DNA from 2 places in the Rossellomorea sp. GQ25 genome. Region 1 is predicted to be linked to the other one. Evidence: predicted binding sites of a transcription regulator. Region 1 holds the regulator's gene; the other holds the start of a gene.
The links. Region 1 encodes LexA, which represses DNA repair genes until DNA is damaged. Its sites were predicted from a motif close to CGAACATATGTTCG; they were not measured.
Positions count from the first base shown of each region.

Region 2: a site for LexA is predicted at 5,122-5,135, ahead of AC6CIB_RS09690 (carbohydrate kinase). Genes of this name have one in related genera too.

Region 1 is NZ_JCAXEQ010000001.1:876,585-888,660, forward strand. Features, by position in the region: gene AC6CIB_RS04810 (ABC transporter ATP-binding protein) at 1-698, opposite strand, end outside; gene AC6CIB_RS04815 (ABC transporter transmembrane domain-containing protein) at 702-2,450, opposite strand; gene AC6CIB_RS04820 (CamS family sex pheromone protein) at 3,375-4,496, opposite strand; gene AC6CIB_RS04825 (YneF family protein) at 4,676-4,897, opposite strand; gene sirA (sporulation inhibitor of replication protein SirA) at 4,982-5,419, opposite strand; gene tkt (transketolase) at 5,686-7,689, opposite strand; gene AC6CIB_RS04840 (DUF896 domain-containing protein) at 7,876-8,109, opposite strand; gene AC6CIB_RS04845 (YneB family resolvase-like protein) at 8,216-8,866, opposite strand; gene yneA (cell division suppressor protein YneA) at 8,878-9,204, opposite strand; gene lexA (transcriptional repressor LexA) at 9,362-9,982, shown strand; gene glnA (type I glutamate--ammonia ligase) at 10,110-11,444, opposite strand; gene AC6CIB_RS04865 (MerR family transcriptional regulator) at 11,482-11,898, opposite strand; gene AC6CIB_RS04870 (methionine gamma-lyase family protein) at 12,038-12,076, opposite strand, start outside.
Region 2 is NZ_JCAXEQ010000002.1:779,065-791,140, forward strand. Features, by position in the region: gene AC6CIB_RS09675 (FAD-dependent oxidoreductase) at 1-174, opposite strand, end outside; gene AC6CIB_RS09680 (PAS domain-containing protein) at 457-2,934, opposite strand; gene AC6CIB_RS09685 (pseudouridine-5'-phosphate glycosidase) at 3,032-3,967, opposite strand; gene AC6CIB_RS09690 (carbohydrate kinase) at 3,984-5,078, opposite strand; gene AC6CIB_RS09695 (antibiotic biosynthesis monooxygenase family protein) at 5,437-5,745, opposite strand; gene AC6CIB_RS09700 (siderophore ABC transporter substrate-binding protein) at 5,747-6,697, opposite strand; gene AC6CIB_RS09705 (iron ABC transporter ATP-binding protein) at 6,716-7,477, opposite strand; gene AC6CIB_RS09710 (iron chelate uptake ABC transporter family permease subunit) at 7,474-8,424, opposite strand; gene AC6CIB_RS09715 (ABC transporter permease) at 8,417-9,367, opposite strand; gene AC6CIB_RS09720 (alanine/glycine:cation symporter family protein) at 9,606-10,997, opposite strand; gene motB (flagellar motor protein MotB) at 11,538-12,076, opposite strand, start outside.

The DNA.
Region 1 (12,076 bases):
TCTCTAAGTCTTTTTTCCTGCCTGAACACCTGGATAATGGACATTCCTTGAAGAGACTCACTAAGCTTTGCATTAAGCTGACTTAATCTCTCGCGCATATCCTGAAAGAAGATCGCGCTAAACTTGCGGTAAAGATTCATAATCATAAAAATGACCGGCAAGATGAATAAACAGAAGAATGCCAGCCGGGTATTGAGTGCAAACATGGCGATAAAGATACCTGTTAGTAGGAATGCTCCCTGAATGAAAGATACCAGCACACTCACAAACATATCTTTAATCGCTTCCGTATCATTAGTAACCCGGGAGACAATACCTCCTGCAGGGGTTTTATCGAAATACCTCAATCCTAAACCCTGTACCTTCGTAAAAACATCCACACGAAGCTGCTGAATGATTTTCAGAGCTATTTCTTGGAACTTCAATAATTGAAAGTAAGAGATCAATACATTCCCTATTTGGATGAATAAATACGTCGCTCCCAATCCTACTAGTGGACCGTATGGAAACTCTCTTGGGGTTAAATAATCGTCAATAAAAACCTTGATGATGATTGGTCCAAAGACATCGCCTATCGTTGTTAGCAACAATAGCGAAAATGCAAATAATATCGTTTTTTTATGCGGCTTTGTATATTTCATTAGACGAAAAAATATGTTTCGCTGTTCTTTCGCCGTTAAAGTCGGTATAGTGTCCATTTCTTATCCCCCATGCTCCACTATTTCTTCTAACTGTTGACGCAGATACATCTCCCGATACCATCCCTTTTTCATCATTAATTCGCTATGAGTGCCTCTCTCCATGACCTTCCCTTCTTCGAGAACAATGATCAGATCTGCGTGCTGAATGGCACTTAATCGATGAGAAGTGATCATAGTCGTTTTTCCATATCTATTTTCCTTTAATGATGTCAAAATGGATTCCTCTGTCCTCGCATCAACAGCTGACAATGAGTCGTCAAGAATGAGTATCTCTGGATTCATTAACAGGGCTCTCGCGATCGCGATCCTTTGCTTTTGTCCACCAGATAAGGAAACCCCTCTTTCACCGACCACAGTTCCGTATCCTTCACCGAAATGAACGATATCCTCATGGATATGCGCAAGTGCTGCCGCCTCTTCCACTTTTTCTTTCGGGGTAAGTGGATTAGTGAAAGCTATATTCTCCAGAATCGTGGCTGAAAATAGAAAATGATCTTGAGGCACATAACCAATACTTTCACGTAAACGGGATAATTTATAATCCTGGATCAACTGCCCACCGAACGTTATCTCGCCGTTATACTTTTCAAATTCCCTTAGTAATAATCTTAATAGGGTTGTTTTACCTGCTCCCGTTTTCCCTACGATTCCTAACGTTTGACCTTTCCTTAAGGAAAAGTGAATATTCTCTAAAGCATGCACATCTTCATTTGGATAAGAAAAGGACTCTATCTTATACATTATATCTCCTGAAGGCACTTGCTCCAGCGCTCCTTCGTGATCTTTAACGTCTACCCTTTCATTTAACAGCTGTAAAACACGGTCGTAAGACGCACGTCCTCTCTCCACAATATTAAATAACCATCCGAATGCGAGCATCGGCCAAATGAGAAGTCCCAGGTAGGTAGTAAATGAGATCAGTTCTCCTATTGTCAGCTCTCCGCTTACGACAAACCTTGATCCAAATACAATCGATAAAAAGAAAGAAATTCCTACTATAATGGAAATAGTTGGATCGAAAAGGGAATCCACTTTTGCAACAGCTATATTCTTTTGCACTACATCTTCAGATTGCTTTCTAAATGACTCGATATCTTCTTTCTCTTGTCCAAACGTTTTAAGAACCTTAATCCCCGTTACACTTTCCTGCGTTTTATCATTTAAGGATGAGAAAGCTTCTTGAGCCTTATGAAATCGTTTATGTAGAAGGGTACCATAATAACTCGTCAGCATTGCCATGAATGGCATTGGGATCAATGCAATAAGGGTAAGCTTCCAACTTATTGTAAAAGCCATTGCCAGTATCACGAAACCTCCTGTAGAAATGGAATCCACAAACGTTAATACTCCAACCCCTGCGGTTTGTTGAATCGCTTGAAGATCATTTGTGGCATGCGCCATCAAATCACCGACTCTCCTCTTTTGATAAAAGGAGGGCGACATCTTAGTAAAATGATGATACAAACGATTCCGGAGCAAGCGGGAAAGTTTGGTCGCCGAACCAAAAATCATGATCCTCCATACAAACCGAAGTCCGTACATCGATAGAGCCGTGGTGATGAGGATGAGAATCCACTTCAACATGTCTTCACGGGTCAATGAGTTCTCTTTAATACTGTCCACAATAATCCCTACAATCTTTGGTGGAATCAATTGAAGAAATGCAACAAATAAAAGTAGGATGGTTCCTGTGATATATGACTTTTTCTCTTGCAGAAAAAACCACTTTAAATCTAAAAAGACTTTCATTCTCTCTCCTCCGTATCTATTAAATCGACTCTTTATTTTACCAAATTTCAAAAAAATGAGAAATCTTTTTTGATAAGCTCTTTTCGCAAAGATTGTTTTTTAAACAAAAGGTCTGCTTGGGCTCTGTCAATCAGTGTGTGCTGGATGGTGAGGGGAACTGCTTCGCTTGCAGCTAGCGTTCGGCCGAGCCTCCTCAGCTTAGCCGAACGGGGTCTCGGCACGACCAAAATCCGCCGGAGCCTACGCAGATCCCCTCACCATCTTCAAGAGATTTTACGTGATAGATCAAAAAGGTGTCAAAAAACAATCTAAGTAGAAAACAAAACACTTTTTCAAAAGGAGATTAACCTCTACTCACCTTAAAAGAGGTTGTTTCCTTAAAGTTGTTGTTTTTATTTATTTCTTTTTAAGAAACATACTCAGAAAGTTGATTCTCGCTGCAGGTGCTCGACTCCGGCGGGAATAGCTGGACAGTCCGAATAGCGGAGGCGGCTGGCTTAGCCCCGACAAGCATAAGATGAATGGGCCGGGAAGGCGTTCTTTGCCTTCTTGGACCATTTAGCTTATGACCTCGAGGGGCTAGCCGCCGGAGCTGGACAGTCCGAATAGCGGAGGCGGCTGGCTTAGCCCCGACAAGCATAAGATGAATGGGCCTAAGAAGGCGTTCTTTGCCTTCTTGGACCATTTAGCTTATGACCTCGAGGGGCTAGCCGCCGGGGCTGGACAGGTTGAGACCCCGGAGGCGAAGCCGAGGAGGCTCAGCGCCAGCCCCGCGGAAAGCGAGCATCCTGTAGCGGAAATCAACTACTACTATCTTCTGTAAATAGCCACAATGTTAACGAAAAGAGCCTTTTGATAAGACATATAATCAAAAAAAAAACACCTCTTAATGTCTTAAGAGATGCTCTTATAGTTAGTATTATACTAATGGATTTGAACAAATGGTTCTTGGTCCACTTCTTTTACAATGGTTGCTTTCAGACCCTTTGGTGTCTTCACATATAGGTAAACGGGTGTATGAGGGAAGTAATCAACAATTTCAGGGCCAATCGCCTGAGAAAAGCCTATTAGTTCTGTTTCTTTCACCATTCCTGTATGTACATCAATCACGAGTTTATTCAAGGTGTCCTTTTGGTATAAGGCTTTTCCGACAAACTCAATATCCTGGTGTGAAAAAAATTTCGAAACATAATCTTCTAAATCACGAATCCGATTATGTAGATCACGATCTTTCTCTTCCCCTTCATCACTAGGGAAATAATAATATCTATCCGTCACGACATTCCATTTTTTTGCACTCTTATCATTTTCGTCAACATAACTGGAAGTAATATAGCTTCCAGACACTACGCTATTCAATGGTTGAAGTTTGTAAAGGGATATCATGATAGGGACATCTTTCAGTTCCTTATTGGCTTTCACCCTACTGACAACGGTGTTAGCTATCTTCTTTCCGTATTCTTCTAACTGTTGTTCATCGATCTTTGTCTCATCAAAATGCATGAGCTTATTTTCATCTTCGACTCGAATATAGTCTACGGTATTCATAGCAAGACCGAGGGAAATCCCTTTTATTTTCCCTTCTGAGTCAACGTAGTTCTGTTCATGGATATAAGCGAGATACATGGGGTTCTTTTTTTCAAGCTCCATTTGCTGTTCCCAGCCCATATCATCCGTAATCTCCAGAGGAGGATTAAGCCCTAATTTATTTGATTCAGACTTTCTTCCCAGCCATGAATTTAGACCTTTAAGATATTGACCTTCCTGGTATACGTAATCCTCTGGTGAAAAATGCTCGGTGGATAAAGACATGAGGCCAGTCTCGATTTCATCCATATCACTGCGATTGTTAATCATCATCGTAATGAGACCACGATTGATTGATTTCTTCTCTTTGTTCACTTTATAATTTAAATATTCGCGCGCTTCTCCAGCTGCACTATTTTGAATTTCAAGTGTTTCTTCATCCATCACTTCTTGAGGCTTATTGCTGCATCCGGCAACAAGAATCATGAGAGACAGTGAAGCAATCATCCATTTTTTCATATGACTCCCTCCGGACTATATTCTATCATAAATTCAATTTTAATCTGAATGATAATCATTAAGTTTTTATGAATTGACTAAAATAATCAATTTAGCCTAAATTACGAAAGGAACAGGGAATATAAATTCAGTATAGTCACAAATAGAAAAAGCACTCATCACCTGAGTGCTTCTATCCACTACTTCATGTTCTTATTCATTGCATTCATCATTTGATTGATTTTCTTTTGGGAAGGTTTTTGACCCATTTGCATCATCATCATGCGTAACATTTGCTCGTTGATTGGTGGATTTTTCTTAAGATAGCTCATCATATATTTACGAGCAATGAAAAATCCTAGTGCAACTCCAGCAAGTAATGCTAGAACTCCAACTAGAATAAGTAACCCAGTCGTTGACATACTCTTACTTCCTCCTTCATGTTGTCCTTATAAAAGTGTACTAAACCATGAAACATTATACAATATTTCTGTCATAATTTCTTATTAATATATAAATTTTCTTTGTTTTATCGGTTTTAACCACCCAAAACGTTCATTTTGGATATCAATCGCGAGCAATTGACCCATATTTCTGCGCAGAATTTCAAAAAATATATATTCAGATTCATCGTGACCCCAAGCATTGAGCGTCATCCATTTTTCATTGAGAACAAGTGTAGCACCTGAATCGATCCTTTCAATCGTTGCAACAGAATCAACCCAAGCCGCTCCTTCAATTTTAATAATCTCGTGCTGCAGTAGTCTTTGTGTAGGAAGGTATGGAATAGGCCTAGTAATGTAATTTACTTGTTTCGAGATGATATCGTGAAGTTCTCCTGAACTTGATTCCCATTCGGAAAAAAGCTGATAGAATATTCTTTCCCGACCATAATAGTGCTGAACAAACATTTCTTCAATCCAATAGATTTGATAGTTTCGCACTTTTACACCCTCCTACCTTTCTTTCATATAGTATAAATCAACTAGAAAGGAGTCATTGTCGGAAATTGTTGAAAATCTACACTAGTTTTGTCGAAGGTCAATTAAACTCAAAATTCCAGGGATTGTCTCAAGCAAGTTTAGGGACTTATCATCATTTACCCAATCTCTTCCAGACATACTCTTTTTAATCGACAATTACATTCAGCTTAAAAAAGGTCGACTCCTTTAAGAGTATTAAGGAGTCGACCTTTCATGTCTTTAATTTATTACTGAAGTAATGCTTTGATTCTTGAAACTACATTGTCTGAAGTAAAGCCGTACTCTTCCATGACTCTTGCTCCAGGAGCAGATGCACCATATCCGTCAATCGCTAAAATGTCGCCATCGTCTCCTACATAGCGATCCCAGCCCATAGGAGATCCCATTTCGATAGCAAGGCGTTTTTTCACACTCTTAGGCAGAATAGATTCTTTGTATTCTTTTGATTGTTTCTCAAAGCGATCCCAAGACGGCATACTTACGACCGATACGCTGATTCCGTCTTTTTCAAGTGCATTTTGAGCGTCTACTGCTAAATGTACTTCAGAACCAGTTGCAATCAGTAAGGCGTCAGGCTGTTCCTTGCCAGAAGCAGATACCACATAGGCTCCTTTGTCTACGCCGTTATATGCTTTATCTGCAGTACCTTTAAGTGTTGGAAGGTCCTGACGAGATAGAACTAACATCGTAGGCTGATCCTTAGACTCTAAGGATAATTTCCAGGCTGCAGCAACTTCATTTCCGTCACCAGGGCGGATGACAGAAAGGTTAGGCATGGCACGAAGTGAAGCAAGCTGTTCTACAGGTTCATGCGTAGGTCCATCTTCTCCAACAGCGATACTATCATGCGTGAATACATATGTCACAGGTAAGCCCATTAGAGCCGCTAAGCGGATAGCGGGTCTTAAGTAGTCACTGAATACGAAGAATGTTCCTCCGAATACGTGCAGACCGCCGTGAAGAGCCATACCATTCATGGCTGCACCCATACCGAACTCACGAACACCGAACCAGATATTACGACCTTCATACGATTCATGAGTAAAGTCTGCTTCATCTTTAATCATCGTCTTGTTAGATCCGGCTAAGTCAGCTGATCCACCAATGAATGAAGGAAGATTCTTCGCAATCGCATTTAACACTTCACCGGAGGAAGCTCTGCTTGCTAGTGCTTTTCCTTCTTCATATACCGGGATATCTTGATCCCATCCTTCTGGAAGATCACCTTTGATAGCTGCTTCTAATTGGAAAGCAAGCTCTGGATGCTCTTCTTTATATTTTATGAATAAGTCAGCCCAAGCTTCTTCTTTTTCAGAACCTACTTGTTGGATTTTTTCCTCGAATCTGCTATAGACTTCCTCAGGTACATGGAAATCCTGCTCAAACGTCCATTGATAAGCTTCTTTCGTAAGCTTCATTTCGTCTTCACCAAGTGGAGCACCGTGAACAGCAGATTTCCCTGATTTATTAGGAGCTCCGTATCCGATGACCGTCTTAACTTCGATCATAGTAGGACGGGTAGTATCCCCTTGAGCGTCTTCGATTGCTTTGGAAATTTCTTCAAGGTCATTCCCATCTTCAACACGAATATATTGCCAACCATATGATTCAAATCGGCCTTTAACACTTTCAGAGAAAGATTTGTCTAACTCTCCATCAAGTGAAATATCATTTGAATCATAGAGAACTACAAGACGACCTAATTTCAAGTGAGCTGCTAATGAAGCTGCTTCAGAGGCCACACCCTCCATTAAGTCTCCATCTCCACAAATAGAATATGTAAAATGGTCTACCATATCGTATTGATCCTTATTGTATGTAGACGCTAAATGCCTTTCAGCTAATGCCATACCGACTGCCATACCGATTCCTTGTCCAAGTGGTCCAGTAGTGGCTTCAACACCTGGGGTATGTTTGTATTCCGGGTGACCCGGAGTTTTACTTCCCCATTGACGGAATTCTTTAAGATCTTCCATTGAAACGTCATAACCTGATAAATGGAGCAGGCTATATAATAGCATAGATCCATGACCAGCGGATAAAACGAAGCGATCCCGGTTGAACCACTCAGGATTTTTCGGATTATGATTCATGAATCTTGTCCATAGAGCATACGCCATCGGAGCTGCTCCCATAGGCATTCCGGGGTGTCCAGAACCTGCTTTTTCAATTGCATCGATAGATAATGTACGGATTGTATTAATTGCTAATTGATCTGTGTTATCAAACATATGTCAGACATCCTTCCTTTTAATGTACCTTATTAATATTAATCTTCTTTGTTAGTTTATACAACTATCTTGAATGATAACATGACTTTATGACCGTTGAAAATAAAAACCCTTGTGATTTCATAAGGGATGAAAATGAAAAAAAACTGCCAGGTCCAATTTAAATGGACCTGGCAGTTCATTAATTTAATGCATTTTCTTTTTGGTCTGGATATCCTGAATCTTCTTAGGCGTCACTTCATTACCTTCCGGATCAAAGATTCTTGTATTTTCAATGGTCCCTTTCATCGATTGACGAAACGTTTCCAGGTATTCTTTTCTCAACTTGGACTGCTCTTTTGCTTCTCGTTCGGTTAGTCCGCTACTTTTAGACTTCTTGGCAAGCTCATTGATTCGATTCATTTTCGTTTTTGAAAGCATCTATAAAAACTCCTTTATTGCATTTGTCAGCAAATTCTAAAACACAACTAAAAATTGTACGTAATACTATCGTCATGTTACTAGATTCAAGGAGATAAAACAAGAGTTACGCATTTTCCACTGAATTCATATATTCTTTAAAACGCCTATGTACCGTAGCTTTGGAGACATCATACCCGAAGCCTCTTAATGTGGCTGCAATTTCAGCAAAAGTCAATTCGTTCTTCCTTAACCGGACAATTTCCTCAACCGGTACTTCGATCCGCTCTCTTCCATCTATATTCCCCTTATTTTTTAGATTTTTATGAGGTTGAAAACCATTTTCCACTGCCCTTTTCATCCCTCGTCTGATTTTCAAATTATGGAGTTTTCTTTGATATTCCTCAACCATGCTTACGATATTAATCACCATAGAATCAGATTCAGATAAGTGAAGCTCCCCACTATGAGTTTGACTGATAATCTTGACTTCTTCTTTTAATAAACAGTGAATAAGAGCAATTTTGGCATTCCCTCTGCCAATTCTTGTTTCATCCTGGATGAGAACAGCCGCAATCGACTCATCTTTAATCAAATCAAGAAGTTCAAGAACACCAGGACGATCTAATTCAAAACCGCTTGCTTGATCTTTTATAATAGCAGCCACTTCGTATTGGTGGTCTTGTGCCAATTTCACTAATTCCTCTTCTTGGCGTTCCAAGGATGTTTCCTGTGTGTCTTTCTTTGTACTGACTCTGCAGTAAATTACTGCCTCCATCTTCTATCCCTCTATTCTTCGTTCATTACCACTTCATAATCTGAATGTGTAGATAATGTTGGTTTTTCTATAGGTAAAACAAGTGATTCACCGGGTTTAATGGAGAATGATGTAAGATTGTTTTCCTCTCCTACCCAGGCGATAAATTCTTCCACTGTCATAGAATATTCTTCATTATACTGTTTGGCAATAGTCCAAAGAGTGTCTCCATCCCGAACAGTGATGCTTTGGTAAGATGGTTGACTTGCCGTGACTATGAGAAAATACACTGCTGATAAAAGTGCTAAGACAAATAAAATAATAATGTAAGAGAAACGATTCCAAATATGTGTTAACATAAATAAACCTCCATGCGAATGTTTGTTCTGTTTTTCGTTACACTCATTGTAATACGAACATTCGTTTGGTGTCAACAAAAATTCGAACTTATGTTTGTATCGACTGGAAAGACATGCTATAATGGGAACATAAGATCTATAATAGAGGTGCGTGAACATGACAAAATTGTCTAAAAGACAGCAAGACATACTAGAATATATTAAAATTGCAGTAAGAGAAAAAGGGTATCCACCTTCCGTACGGGAAATTGGTGAAGCCGTTGGTCTTGCTTCTAGTTCCACCGTACACGGACATCTGGCCAGGTTAGAGAGTAAAGGACTTATTCGTAGAGATCCCACTAAACCAAGAGCCATCGAAATCTTAAATCTTGAAGAGGATACGATTCCACGCCAACGAGTTGTGAATGTTCCATTAATCGGTAAGGTGACAGCCGGTCAACCTATTACAGCCGTAGAGAATGTAGAAGAATTCTTCCCCTTGCCAGAGCGTATGGCACCTTCAGATGAACAGGTCTTTATGCTGGAAATCATGGGTGATAGTATGATAGAAGCCGGGATTTTAGATGGGGATTTTGTCATCGTGCGTCAGCAGCAAACAGCGAATAATGGAGACATCGTTGTAGCGATGACAGAGGAAGATGAAGCAACTGTAAAACGTTTTTTTAAAGAAAAAGATTATGTACGATTACAGCCAGAGAACTCAACAATGGATCCGATCATTTTACGTAATGTATCCATTTTAGGAAAAGTTGTCGGAGTTTATCGCCAAGTACATTAATACGTTTAAGCCGCTATGCATAATAGCGGCTTAATTTAATCTATACTTTTTAAGTCTCTAAAAAAGCAGTGAGTGGTAGCGAAAACGCTACCACTCACTGCTTTTAATTAATAGCAATTATTAAGGATTAATACATTTGAATGTATTGCTCGCGCTCCCATGGGTGTACTTGTGTACGGAACATATCCCATTCGATCTCTTTCGCTTCTACGAAATGTTCGAAAATGTGTTCTCCAAGAGATTTTACAATTACTTCATTTGTTTTAAGATTTTCTAATGCAGCGTGTAATGTTGCTGGAAGATCTACGATTCCCGCTTCTTCACGCTCTTTTTTGTCCATAACATAAATATTACGGTCGATTGGCTTAGGAGCTGGAAGGTTACTTTTGATTCCATCTAATCCAGCTGCCAGTAATACAGCCATCGCCAGGTATGGGTTAGCCGCCGGATCAACACTTCGGACTTCAACACGTGTGCTTAATCCACGAGAAGCAGGGATACGGATTAATGGGCTGCGGTTACGAGCAGACCATGCAACATAACAAGGTGCTTCATATCCAGGTACTAAACGCTTGTATGAGTTTACAGTCGGGTTCGTGATCGCTGTAAAGTCAGTTGCATGTTTAATGATGCCAGCAAGGAATTGACGAGCTGTATCGCTTAATTGCAAATCTCCCTTTTCATCGAAGAAAGAGTTTTCCCCATTTTTGAATAGGGACATGTTACAGTGCATTCCTGATCCATTTACACCAAATAGAGGCTTCGGCATGAATGTTGCGTGTAATCCATGCTTACGTGCAATCGTTTTAACCACTAGTTTAAATGTTTGGATATCATCACATGCTCTTAATGCACTTGCATATTTAAAGTCGATCTCATGTTGACCAGGAGCCACTTCGTGGTGAGATGCTTCGATTTCAAAGCCCATTTCTTCTAGTTCTAATGCGATATCACGACGGCAGTTCTCACCTAAATCTGTAGGAGCTAAATCGAAATAGCCACCGTTATCATTTAATTCTAATGTCGGCTCACCATTTACGTCTAATTTAAAGAGGAAGAATTCTGGCTCAGGTCCAAGATTGAAGTCAGTAAACCCTAGCTCTTCCATTTGGCTTAAGATGCGCTTTAAGTTGTTACGCGGATCTCCTTCGAATGGAGTGCCATCTGGATTGTAGATATCACAGATTAGTCGGGCTACTTTTCCTTTTTCAGCTGTCCATGGGAATACTAACCAAGTATCTAAATCAGGGAATAGGTACATATCTGATTCTTCAATACGAACAAATCCTTCAATTGAAGATCCGTCAAACATCATCTTGTTATCTAATGCCTTCTCAAGTTGACTTAGAGGGATTTCTACGTTCTTAATCGTCCCCAGAATGTCAGTGAATTGCAGTCGGATGAACTTGACACCTTCTTCGTTCGCTAATCTTAAAACATCTTCTCGAGTATACTTTGCCATTTACGTATTTCCTCCTCAAGTTTATTAAAGGTTTTATTTAATGAAAAAAGCGAGACATGTCACCTTGACGCAAAGATGCTTTAGTAAATCGACCAGAATGCATCATTTCATTTCGAAGTAATTTACGCAGCTCGTCATCGGATAAATCTTGTCGTGCTTTTTCTTCCTTTTCATTACTTACGTCAGATACTACCTTACTTTCATTATGACTGGATACAGCAAATATCTTCTTAATCCCTGCCATGTTGATGCCTTGATCTAACAGATCCTTTACTTCCAATAACTTATCAATGTCATTCAAGGAAAAGAGCCTACGATTCCCCTCAGTACGTGCAGGGCTGATCAGTTGGTGCTCTTCATAGTATCGAATCTGACGAGCTGTTAGGTCCGTGAGCTGCATGACAATACTGATTGGGAATAATGCCATCGTTCGACGAATTTCACTTCCGCTCATCTTGATTCCTCCTTTTGTTTTCCTTCTTGACCTTATTATATGTAATGTGAGGAGTTCTGTCAATCATATGTTAGAATTTCTTACATAAGAATTCAAAAGGAAAGGATAGTCGATTCTAGACTATCCAATTACAATTTTATTATCCTTTTATCACAGTGATTAAACCTTTTTCAATCAA
Region 2 (12,076 bases), on a different contig from region 1:
CCCCAATGAATCAAATATTTCCAAGCTTTTGGGCTGGAGGAGCTCTCCCTTGTATACGGAGCTCGGACCTGGTAACCGTTCCACAATCGTTACGTCTATATTGCACTGTGCTAATTTCAAGCCGAGTGTCAGGCCGCCAATTCCTCCACCACTAATAAAGACGTTCGTCTTCATTTCTTTCACCTCTTTCTCTCTCTTTAACCTTTTCCCAAGATGTTGAAACGTGGCGATGTGCTCCAATCCAATCGCCATGAGTAGACAAGTTCTTAAGAATGAAAAGAGAAATACGAAATTTGTAGAACGTACTATTTCCCGGAAAATATCAGCGATCTCAGCTTTTAACCACTCCCACTATTTACAGTTTTTGTCGGATGATTTCCCTTAGTTAAATCGACAATAGCTGGGAAAATAAAAAAACTCCACAGCAAGAGTTCCCTCTCACATGTGGAGTTCTTTCTATTTTTCATTTGCAATCGGCAGCAAAATCGTAACGGTTGTTCCTTCCGTTACATTGCTTTGAATCGATAGTGAGCCGTGATGCTCTTTGATGATTTTTTGGCAAATCATCAATCCGAGACCGGTTCCTTTTTCTTTCGTGCTATAGAACGGTTCTCCTAAATGTTTCATGCGCTCCGGCGGTATTCCATTTCCGTTGTCCTGGATGGAGATTTTCGCATAACCGTCCTCTTTTTCAAGTTGAACACTTAGGAGACCCCCATTTGGCATGGCTTCCAGGGCATTTTTCATGACGTTTAAAATGACCTGTTTCATTTGATGGGAGTCACAATAAATTTCCGCTTCTTCCACAGAGAACCTTACATCGACTCCTTGCTTCAGGCATTCCATCTTAATGAATTCGACAGAGCTTGTGAGCAGGGTCGTTAAGGACATCAGGGAAAATTGAACGGCCCTTGGTTTCGCCAATGCCAGAAATTCATTGGTTATGATTTCGATTCGATCGAGCTCTCCCTGGATGACCCCTAAGTAAAAGTCATCCTTCGCATTTTCTTTCATCAGTTGAAGAAAGCCTTTCAGTGTCGTCAACGGATTTCTGATTTCATGGGCCACTCCGGCTGCAAGCTGTCCGATCATCGCTAATTGTTCCGATTTCTTCAGTAAGTCTTCATTTCGTTTCTTCTCGGATAAGTCCCGAATGATGGCTGAAATACCGATCAGATTTCCATCGCCATTTAAGATCGGGTTCATGTTAAAGGCAATTTCGATCGGCGTGCCATCTTTTCGGTACCGCACCGTCTCATAATCCTTTATTCGCTTCCCGGCCTTGATGGTCATTAAATTCTGTTTGAATTGTCCTACCTGGTCTTCTTGGTGAATAAAGGTAATTTTTCGTCCTGTAATTTCATCCTTATTCCAACCGAACATCGATTCAAACTGCTGATTGACCTTTAATACGCTTCCCTCTGGATCTAAAAGGACAATTCCGTCTCCGGCATGTTCGAAGTACGCTTCCAGTAATTCTTTCGCTTCCTTTAGTTCTTCTTCCATCTTCAGTTTTTCTGTAATGTCCTGTCCAAATCCATAAATTCCGATGACCTTGTTTTGAACCCGGATCGGGATGTTGGTGACCGCTACATGGCTTTTGCCACCTTCTCCATTCTCGAAGGTGGTGACAAACCTTGACGCTTCTCCTTTAAGGGCGACTTCAAAGTGATTGACGGCCGAATGCTTACTGCCTTCCGCGATGAATTCACTGAAGTGACTACCAATCATTTGAGGAGATATATGATTCCACTGCGTTTTCACAGCGGGATTTACCTCCTGGATGATCCCTTTTGTATCGACCATATAAATATTATCAGGACTGTATTTAACAATCGATTTATACTTTTGCTCGCTTTCGAACAGTTTTCTCTGAATATCTTTGATCAGGGAAATATCTGAAATGGAGCAGATGATTTCCACGACTTTTCCATCTTGCACCACTGGAACGATGGAGGCGATATATTCTAATTCCTTGTATTCATCCTCATACGTCAACTCTTCCCCTGTTTCCCATAGGCGTTGAAGTTTAGGTTGGATTTTCCCTAAGTGATGGGAATCGAACACTTCTTCAATGGTTTTTCCAATCACCTTTGAAGGAGTCAGATTTAATTTTTTCAATAGCTCTCCTGCCGCCATCTCGATCACAAATTCATTGTCTTTCTTGTTGATTTTATAGGTGATCGTCTTTTGGAGCCGAAGCGTGTTCTCAAGTTCCGCTTTCAATGAAACCAGTTCGTTCTCATAGTTTTTCTTCTCTGTAATGTCATGAAGGATGATTCCGACACTGTCTACAGTTCCGTCACTTTTGTAATTTGCCGGGGAGATTGTAATATTGCATGTAATCTTCCGTTGATTGTCCATTCTGAAGGTTACTTCTTCCCCTGTTGTATTCACTCCCCTTAATCCGTTCATCACTAGATTGATAAAGGATTGATTCTGAAGGGGTGTTTGATTGCGCAGGGACTCACCAAGAACGGTATCCGGTATATGAAACAGCTCCTGAAAGGACTGATTCATTTCCACGACCTTCCCTTTTTTATCAAGGATACAAACACAAGTCGGTGTGTTATAAATAAGAGACTCGTATATGGCCGAGCGGGAATTATTCGAATAGTCATGGGAAACATGCTTCTCTCCACATGCCTTTGGAACAATCATCACTAATTCTTTTTGCTCATCTATCTGTTTTCGCTTAACTATGTAGGTATAATGATTTAAGCGAATCGAACAACTCTTTTCTTCTAAAATTTTTTGAAGTAGATTATCTTCTTGCAAGGTCAATCCTTTCCATTCTTCATTCTCTTCTATAAATGATTTGCCTTTCACATCTATTATTGCAGCCGGGACTGGAATCGAATAAACACTAAATGCATGATAGGGTTGCATATCAGCCATATTACCTTCCTTTTTTGTAACTTTATTTACCACCATTTTACCCTACCTCTTCTTACATATAAATGGCCAATATATTTCATATAAAAAAACCTGGACTTGAAAATCTGCCCAGGTTTCACTATTTTTACATAGATTAGAAGCTTTCTACCTTAGCTAGCCTGCTGTAATGAACCGCAATTTCCGCTCCTACATGAGCATTATTCTTCACGAGGGCGATATTCGCTGTAAGGCTCTTTCCGTCTGTTAATTCCTTTACTTTCCCCAGTAGGAATGGCGTTGCTTCCTTTCCGGCAATCCCTTGTTCTTCCGCTTCGTTTAACGCTCTTTCTATGATACTATTCATCTCGTTTTCATCCAGTGCATCCTGGGCAGGGATCGGGTTAGCGACCACCACGCCCCCCTTTAGTCCAATATCCCATTTCGCTTTTAAAATATCAGCCGTCTCTTCGGGGGTCTCTACTTTATAGTTCACTGAAAAAGGACTACTTCGTGTGTAAAAGGCAGGTAAGGACCCTGTTCCGTATCCTAAAACAGGCACTCCTTTTGTTTCAAGGTATTCCATTGTCAACCCTATATCCAGAATGGATTTTGCCCCTGCGCAGACAACGGCCACATTCGTCACGGCAAGCTCTTCAAGGTCCGCCGAAACATCCATCGTCACCTCTGCATTTCTGTGAACACCGCCAATGCCTCCTGTCACGAAAACCGAAATATCAGCAAGCTCGGCGCAGATCATGGTAGCAGCAACGGTAGTCGCTCCGTCCTTTTTAGAAGCAAGGATATAAGGAATGTCGCGGCGACTTGCCTTGATTACGTCTGTTGCCTGCCCTAAATATTCAAGCTCTTCATGGGACAATCCAATCTTGATTTTCCCGTTCAAAATGGCAATCGTTGCGGGAACTGCCCCCTTTGAACGAATGATATCCTCTACATCACGGGCGGTTTTCACATTTTGTGGATAAGGCATTCCGTGAGAAATAATCGTTGATTCCAATGCCACAATCGCCTTTCCTGTCTTTCTGGCTTCTGATACTTCCTGCGAGTATTCAATATATGAGTTGATATTCATGTACATTTCCCCCTTCTCAATAGTAATGACTAAACTCTTGTTGAAGATTGGTCTTGTTCAGTGTAGGTGCCACCGTAAATTTGGATTGCAGCGTAATGGACGAGCAGATCACTCCAATCCGGCAAGCTCCGTCTGTATCGGATCCTTTTAAATATCCAAATAATATTCCCGCGACAAGGGCGTCTCCTGCACCGGTCACGTCAGCGACTTCAACCTTGGGAGGTAAAACCGCTCTCGCCTCTTTATAAGTAGTGTAGTAGATTAACCCCTGATCTCCCCGGGTAATCACGACCCTTTCCGCCCCTCTTTTAGTGATGGCTTTGGCCGCTTTAAAATAGTCATCCTCTGTCTCAATCGTCATTCCTACATACGTTTCCGCTTCCCCTTTGTTACATATGAACCAGGATACCCCTTCCAATGATGTAGGCAGCTTCAACACTTTCGGTTCAGAAACCGGGATGATCGTAAGAGGCACTCCTTCCGTTTGACACCTGCGGATGATGTATTTAAGCACATCCTCTGGAAAATTCGTGTCGAGCAGCACCATTTCCGATGAAGAAATCAACCCCCATCTCTTATCAACAAAACCAATGTCAACGCTTTCATAAATGTTCATATCAGCCAAGGCAAACAGCATTTCCCCTTCTTCGTCCAGTATGGCGGAGTAAGCCCCGGTGCTTTCATTTAGAAGTCGTTGGGATGCAGATACATCGGCAAACGATTTCGTTTGAGATAAAAGCCTGCTTCCTTCCGTATCTTCTCCTACCACCGTTATCAAATTAGCCTGTTTTCCTAACCGTCCTAAGTTCTCGGCTATATTGCGTGCCACGCCACCACTGGATTGCTCTGTTTTCGCAGGATTAGAGGTTTCTGCAATCAATTTCCCGTCCAACTGAAGCTTCCGGTCGATATTGGCTCCCCCTATGCACGTGATCCCGTTTTTCTTTGGAAGAACATACGCACGCCCCACGATTTTCCCCTGCTTCACCAGATTCGAAATATGCCCCGCTACCGCTGATCGTGACATCCCACTTCGCTCGGACAATTCCTGTTGAGTCATAAATGGATTTTCCTCAATATACGTCAACAAAAGCTTTTCTTTTTCGTTCACAAGCTCCCACCCCTATAAAGAAAAGTAACTTTTGTTAATATTCTAAACTTTTGTTTGAATTTAGACAAGATAGTAAATAAAAGAAAAAGTGTCCCGTCTAATATGGCGGGACACTTTTTTCTCTTATTTAGGGTGTATTCGTACCATTGTTGCTAAGCGAGTAATGGTTGATTTCCGCTACAGGATGCTCGCTTTCCGCGGGGCGGGCGGTGAGCATCCTCGTCGCTCTACTCCTGTGGGGTCTCACCTGTCCCGCTATTCCCGCAGGAGTCTCGCACCTGCAGCGAGAATCAACTTACTAGTATATATTCCCTTATACTAAACCTCTTTCAAAACAACAATCTTTAGAAAAGAACCTTTATTTATTTGCTTTTACCTCATACACATCCTGACCGGACTCAAGAATATGGTCGGGTTTAGGTTTGCCTGCACTCGCTTTATGACCTGCAATATGCTCAGGGCTCTTCTCCCAATTTTTCCAATCGGCTTCCGATTCCCATTGAATCATGACAAGGACTTCTTCGTCGCCACGGCGGACTTTTTTAACGAGGACCTTTAAGTCGATAAACCCTGGCTGCCTGTCAATTAATCCCTCACCAGAAAACCTTTCAACCACTTTTGATGATGTTCCTTCTTTCACTACCAATCTCTTTATTTGATAAAACATATTATAAACCTGCCTTCGCATCTTCAACCATTTGCTTCATCGATTGAAGTCCGCCTCCTGAAAGGTACCATGGGCCGCCATTCAGATAAACGATTTTTTCATTTTTGTAGGCGTTCGTTTTTTGTACAAGTTCGTTTTCAATTGAATCTTTGACGCTTGCGTTTGCATCAAAGGCAGCATCACGGTCGATCACAAACAGAACATCAGGATTTTGTTCCAATACATATTCAAACGTCACATTTTGCCCATGAGTGGATTCTTCTATGTTTTCATCAGAAGGTTTAAATCCAAACACATCGTGGAGAATTCCGAAACGTGATCCCGGTCCGTATGCACTTACTTCTCCTTCATTCCCCATCAAGATCAACGCTTTACTATCAAGGCTTCCGGTCTTCTCTTTAATGCCGTCGACTTGAGCTTGAACAGCCTCTAATTCCTTCTTCATTTCATCTTCTTTATCAAAGATTTCTGCAATAGTTTCCATGTTGTTTGTGAACGATTCCATGTAATTTGTGTAATCCGTTTGAACATACACGGTCGGAGCGATCTTCGTGAATTCTTCATACATTTCCGATTGGCGGGCAGAGATGAAAATCACATCCGGTTTCATCGAGCTGATCGCTTCAAAATCCGCCTCTTTCAAACTTCCTACGTTCGTATAGTCAGAACTGCTGTACTTTTCAAGGTATGGCGGGATCGTTGCTTGCGGTACACCCGCTACTTCCACTTCAAGCTCATCTAACGTATCAAGGACACCAAAATCAAACACGACGACCTTTTCAGGATTTTGCTTAACCTTCGTTTCGCCAAGTTCATGCTTTACTGTGATTTCTTTCGATTCTTCATTTCCACCTGAATTCTTCGTTTCTGTCGTTGATTCTTCCTTAGAACCGCACGCTGCCAATACTAGTAAGACAGTAAGCAATATTATTATAAATGACCATTTTTTCATTTTCTTTTCCCCTCTTTTTTATGAATTAAAATAAACACAAATCCGATTGTCATTCATCTGTTGTACAGGAATATCCATATCATAGATTTCCTTTAATGTTTGGGTTTGTATGATGGTATCTGTTGAACCTTCTCTTATGACCTTTCCGTTTTTCATCGCCACGATTCGGTCTGAATAAACTGAGGCAAAATTGATGTCATGCAGGACGATGACGACCGTCTTTCCCAGGTCATCCACTAATCTGCGCAGGATTTTCATGATCTGGACGGAGTGCTTCATGTCCAGGTTATTCAGGGGTTCATCCAGAAGAATATAATCGGTATCTTGGGCGATGACCATGGCAATGAAAGCACGCTGTCTTTGCCCCCCGGATAATTCTTCTAGGTAATTCCCCTCTAAGTCCACCAGATTCATATAGTCAAGCGCCTGGTTAACTGCCCTCTCATCTTCTTCCTTTAATCGGCCTTTCGAATAAGGAAATCGTCCAAAGGATACCAGTTCTCTCACCGTCAAACGGACGTTAAGAAAGTTCGATTGCTTTAGAATCGCTACTCTTTTGGCAAGATCATCTGAATTCATTTTCTTAAGATCGGCCTGATCGAGTATGATTTCACCACTATCTGAATCGAGCAGACGGCTTACCATTGATAAAAGGGTCGACTTCCCGGCACCATTCGGTCCAATGAACGAAGTGATTTGACCAGGCTGAATCGTGACGGTCACATCCTCAACCACCAGCTTTTTCCCGTAAGACTTGGACAGCCCTCGAATGTGTATCATTTGGCTTTACTCTCCTTTAACAAAAGATATATAAAGTACATTCCTCCGATGAAGTTCACAATCACACTTAGAGTCGTGGAAAACGTGAAGATCCGTTCTACCCCCCACTGTCCGCCAACGAGGGCAATGACACTCATCAAGCCCGCCCCGGTAATGAAAATGCTATGTTTGTAGGTACGAAAGAATTGATAAGCTAAATTCGCCACGATCAAACCGAAAAAGGTGATAGGGCCGACCAGAGCGGTTGAAACGGCTATGAGTACGGATGAGATCACAAGCATTTGCCGCACCATTCGATCGTAAGGGACGCCAAGATTAATGGACATCTCCCTTCCCAATGACATGACATCCAAGTAATGAATCCATCTCCAGCCAATCATCATCACGATGGTGACAACGATAAGGGCAAGCCAAACCAGATCAGCATTAATGTTATTGAAACTCGCAAACATCTTATCTTGAACCATTAAAAATTCATTGGGATCAATCAACACTTGCAGGAATGTGGTGATGCTTCCAAAGAATGTACCAACGATGATTCCGATTAACAATAAAAAATAGATTGGTTGATTACTATGACGGAATAATAATTGATACAGGATAAGAGCAAATACAATCATGGCTGTAACCGATATCAAAAAGTTAATATTCTTGTTTATGACAAGAATGTGATCCGATCCCAGGAAGAAAATAATCACGGTTTGAAGAAGGAGATAAAGAGAATCAAGCCCCATAATACTTGGTGTTAAGATGCGATTATGTGTGATCGTTTGAAACACGACCGTTGAATAAGCGATTGCGACTCCCGTAATGACCATGGCAAGCACCTTCATTCCCCGTCGAGGCAGCGCATAATCATAGCTTCCATTTAGCTCGTAAAATAAATATATCCCACAAAGCAACAGGGCAACGACTAGTAAAATAAGCATTTTCCACCGATTACGCATATGCCTTCCTCCTTACCAGCAAGTATAAGAAGATGGCACTGCCGATGACCCCAACCATTAAACTAATCGAAATTTCATACGGGTAGATGATAACCCTGCCTAAAATATCACATATAAGAAGGAATATCGCTCCAAGTAAGGCCGTATGAGGCAATGTCTTCTGTAAGTGATCTCCCTTAAAGATGGAAACGATATTGGGTATGATTAACCCCAGAAATGGAATCATCCCGACGGTCAATACGACTGTCACCGTAATGAGCGCAACCAGAACGAGACCGATATTCACTATTCTGCGATAAGAAATACCAAGGTTCTTGGAGAAGTCCTCCCCCATCCCGGCGACAGTAAATCGATTCGCATAAAGGTAAGCCATGATCATAATGGGAATGCTTATGTACAAAAGTTCATATCGACCTTTCATGATTAATGAAAAATCACCCTGAAGCCATGCCGCCATATTTTGAATCACATTTGCCTTGTAGGCAAAAAACGTCGTCACCGAAGATAACACATTCCCAAGCATCAACCCGACGAGGGGAATAAAGACAGCATCCTTGAACTTGATCCGATCGAGTATTTGCATAAAAAGCAGCGTGCCGGCTAACGCAAATGCAAAAGCAACCACCATCTTCTCAAGTAAAGAGGCGTTCACAAACACAATCATAGAAACAAGAATTCCCAGCCGGGCAGCATCAATGGTCCCCACTGTGGTAGGGGATACGAACTTATTTCGACTCAAGCTTTGCATAATCAACCCTGCAATGCTCATTCCCGCACCAGCAAGTAAGATCGCCAGTAATCGGGGAAATCGACTAATGAGAAAAATCTGTGTCTCTTCGGATTGAAATTGAAGTAAATCCATAGGTGTAATATGGCTCACTCCCACAAATAAAGACAGGAGTGATAGCAAGATGAGCGCAATAAAAAGGTAACGTTGTTTCATGACTATCCCCAAAACTTTCATTAATATTTACTGAATATGATTGATACTGAAAATCATTATCATTTAATACAACCCTATATTACAATAAGATTTCAAGCAGTGTCAATAACTAATTGAAAATGATTATCACTAATTCCATAATCATCCACAGATGAAAAGCTGGCTGAAATACGCAGTGCAGCCAAAATTCAATAAAAAAAAGACCTGCTTCCCCTCTCGAGAAAACAAGCCTTTTGGACTATGATATTTTCTTTTCTTTTACCTTGCCAGTGTCTTTCAAGTAATACTCATCTGACGTAAAGAATTCATGTGTAAGTCTCTTCACTTCTTTACTTAAGAGAAGAACCGCAATGATATTCGGAATTAAGATCGCTGCGAGTGCCAAGTCAAGGAATTGCCAAATGACTTTTGCTGCTCCAACTGAACCAAGCACAATCGCCACCGTATATACAATCTTGATTCCTTGGGCCGCTTTCCACCCGAATAGGAATTCTGCTTGCTTTGCTCCGTAAAAGACGATGACGATAATCGTCGATAGAACGAAGAAAATCAATGAAATCGTAACGAGGATTCCACCAAATTCCCCGAAATAACTTGTGAATGCCTCTGTTGTTAGTGCTGAAGGATCATCCAATGCATTCTCAGCAGTCCAGACCCCTGAAGATAACACGACGAACGCCGTTGCTGTACATACAATGATGGTATCAATCACGATTCCAACAATCGCCCAAAGTCCCTGTCGAACGGGATGGTCGGTTTGTGCCGCCGCATGGGCAATCGGTGCCGTTCCTAGTCCGGCCTCATTGGAATATAACCCACGAGCAAATCCCCAACGGATCGTCTCAGCCACTGCTACCCCTGCGAACCCACCCATTGCAGACATGGGTTGAAATGCGTTCGACAGAATCAGACTGAAGAATTCCGGCACTGCATCAATATTCATAAATAGAATGACCAATGCGCTTCCTACATAGATCAGAGCCATGAACGGTACAAAGATTTCCGTCACTTTACCAATACGCTTTATGCCACCAAATACGATTAATACAACGATGAGGGCAACGACAATGCCCGTGATAAGTCCATCTACATTAAATGTTTCTTCTACCGTTGATGCCACAGCATTCCCTTGCACCATCACACTCGGAATCAGCTCGATCATAAGGGCAAAAGCAAACCATACACCGAGCCATTTCATATTTAATCCTTTCGTCATGTAGTACATGGGACCACCAACATATTCTCCCTTCTCGTTCTTCTCACGATAGCGAACCGCAAGTACACTCTCGGAAAACTTAAGGGCCATTCCAATTAAGGCAATCACCCACATCCAGAAGATTGCCCCTGGTCCACCAAACATGATCGCTGCCGGTACACCGACAATATTCGCTGCCCCGATGGTGGACGATAGAGCCGACGTCAAGGCCTGCAACGGCGTCACCGTTCCTTCGCCTTTTGGCTTCTTAAAGACGCTCCCTATCGTTTGCTTAAATATGTAGAGAGGATAGCGAAACTGTATAAATTTCAATAAAAATGTTAAGTACAAACCCGTTGCACCCAGGACAATGATTAACGGAGGCCCCCATAACCATGCCGAAACTTTACCTATGATGTCAAAAAACGTATCCAATCGTGCTCCTCCTTTTAGTAGAGGCAGTGGCTAAGGTTTGGAATTGTTGGATGGGGCAGACGTAAATGATCGTGCAAAAGTATGTATAATACCTTTCTTTCTCATATTTGAGACCCCTGTTCCTGAAAAATTAGCCACTACTTCTAAATGCTTTTTCAAACTTTTCCCTAAATTGGGTGGTGTGAAACATTCTGTTTGAAAATGAGGATGGATGAGGATAATTTATTTGGTGAAAGCCTATTTGAATGGGTTTTGGGACGGGGTTTGTGTAACACTTTGGGATATCGGGTGTTTTGGGATTTATCAACCGTATCTGAGATTTATCAATCGTATTGTCATTTATCAACCAATCTTTCATTATTTTGACCGTTCTCCGGAATACGACAAATTCCGCCGATTGCCCTCCTCACTCCAGTTTCCCCCATCCATAGCATCACCCATCAAAGACCATTCGACAAAACCCGTTCATTTCCCTGGAAATACGGCAACTTCTGCCCAACGAAAAATCTGCAGCCAACTTCTGACTGCAGATCCTGTTTCTTATTCTGGTACCCTGGGCAGAATCAACACTTCCACCCGGCGATTTTGTCCCCGACCTTCTGGTGTAGTGTTGTCGGCAATCGGTTCAAATTCTCCGAATCCTTTTGCACTGAACCACTGAGGTTCAAGCTTTGGATTGTTCAAAATAATTTTCATGAAATTGACCGCACGCATGACGCTGAGCTCCCAGTTGGAGTCATATTCAGCATTACTGATCGGGACGTTGTCCGTGTGACCGCTAATGATTATGTTCCGTGGCGGATTCATTTCGAGTAGTGCAGATAATTCCCCGGCAACACTCAGGTCACTCCCTTGGACTATGGCTGATCCTGAATCGAATAATACATTGTCCCGGATCGTGAGAAGCAATCCTTCATCGGTAAGCTTCGTGACAAATTGAGCTTCTAAATTATTCGTTTTGATATACTGATTGATTTTTTCCTGAATTCCTCTTAACTCTTCCTGATCCTTAAGGAAAGCTTGCTTTTCCAGGTCTTCTATCGTTATTTCCTTCTCTTTTTCCTCATCATCCCCAGAAG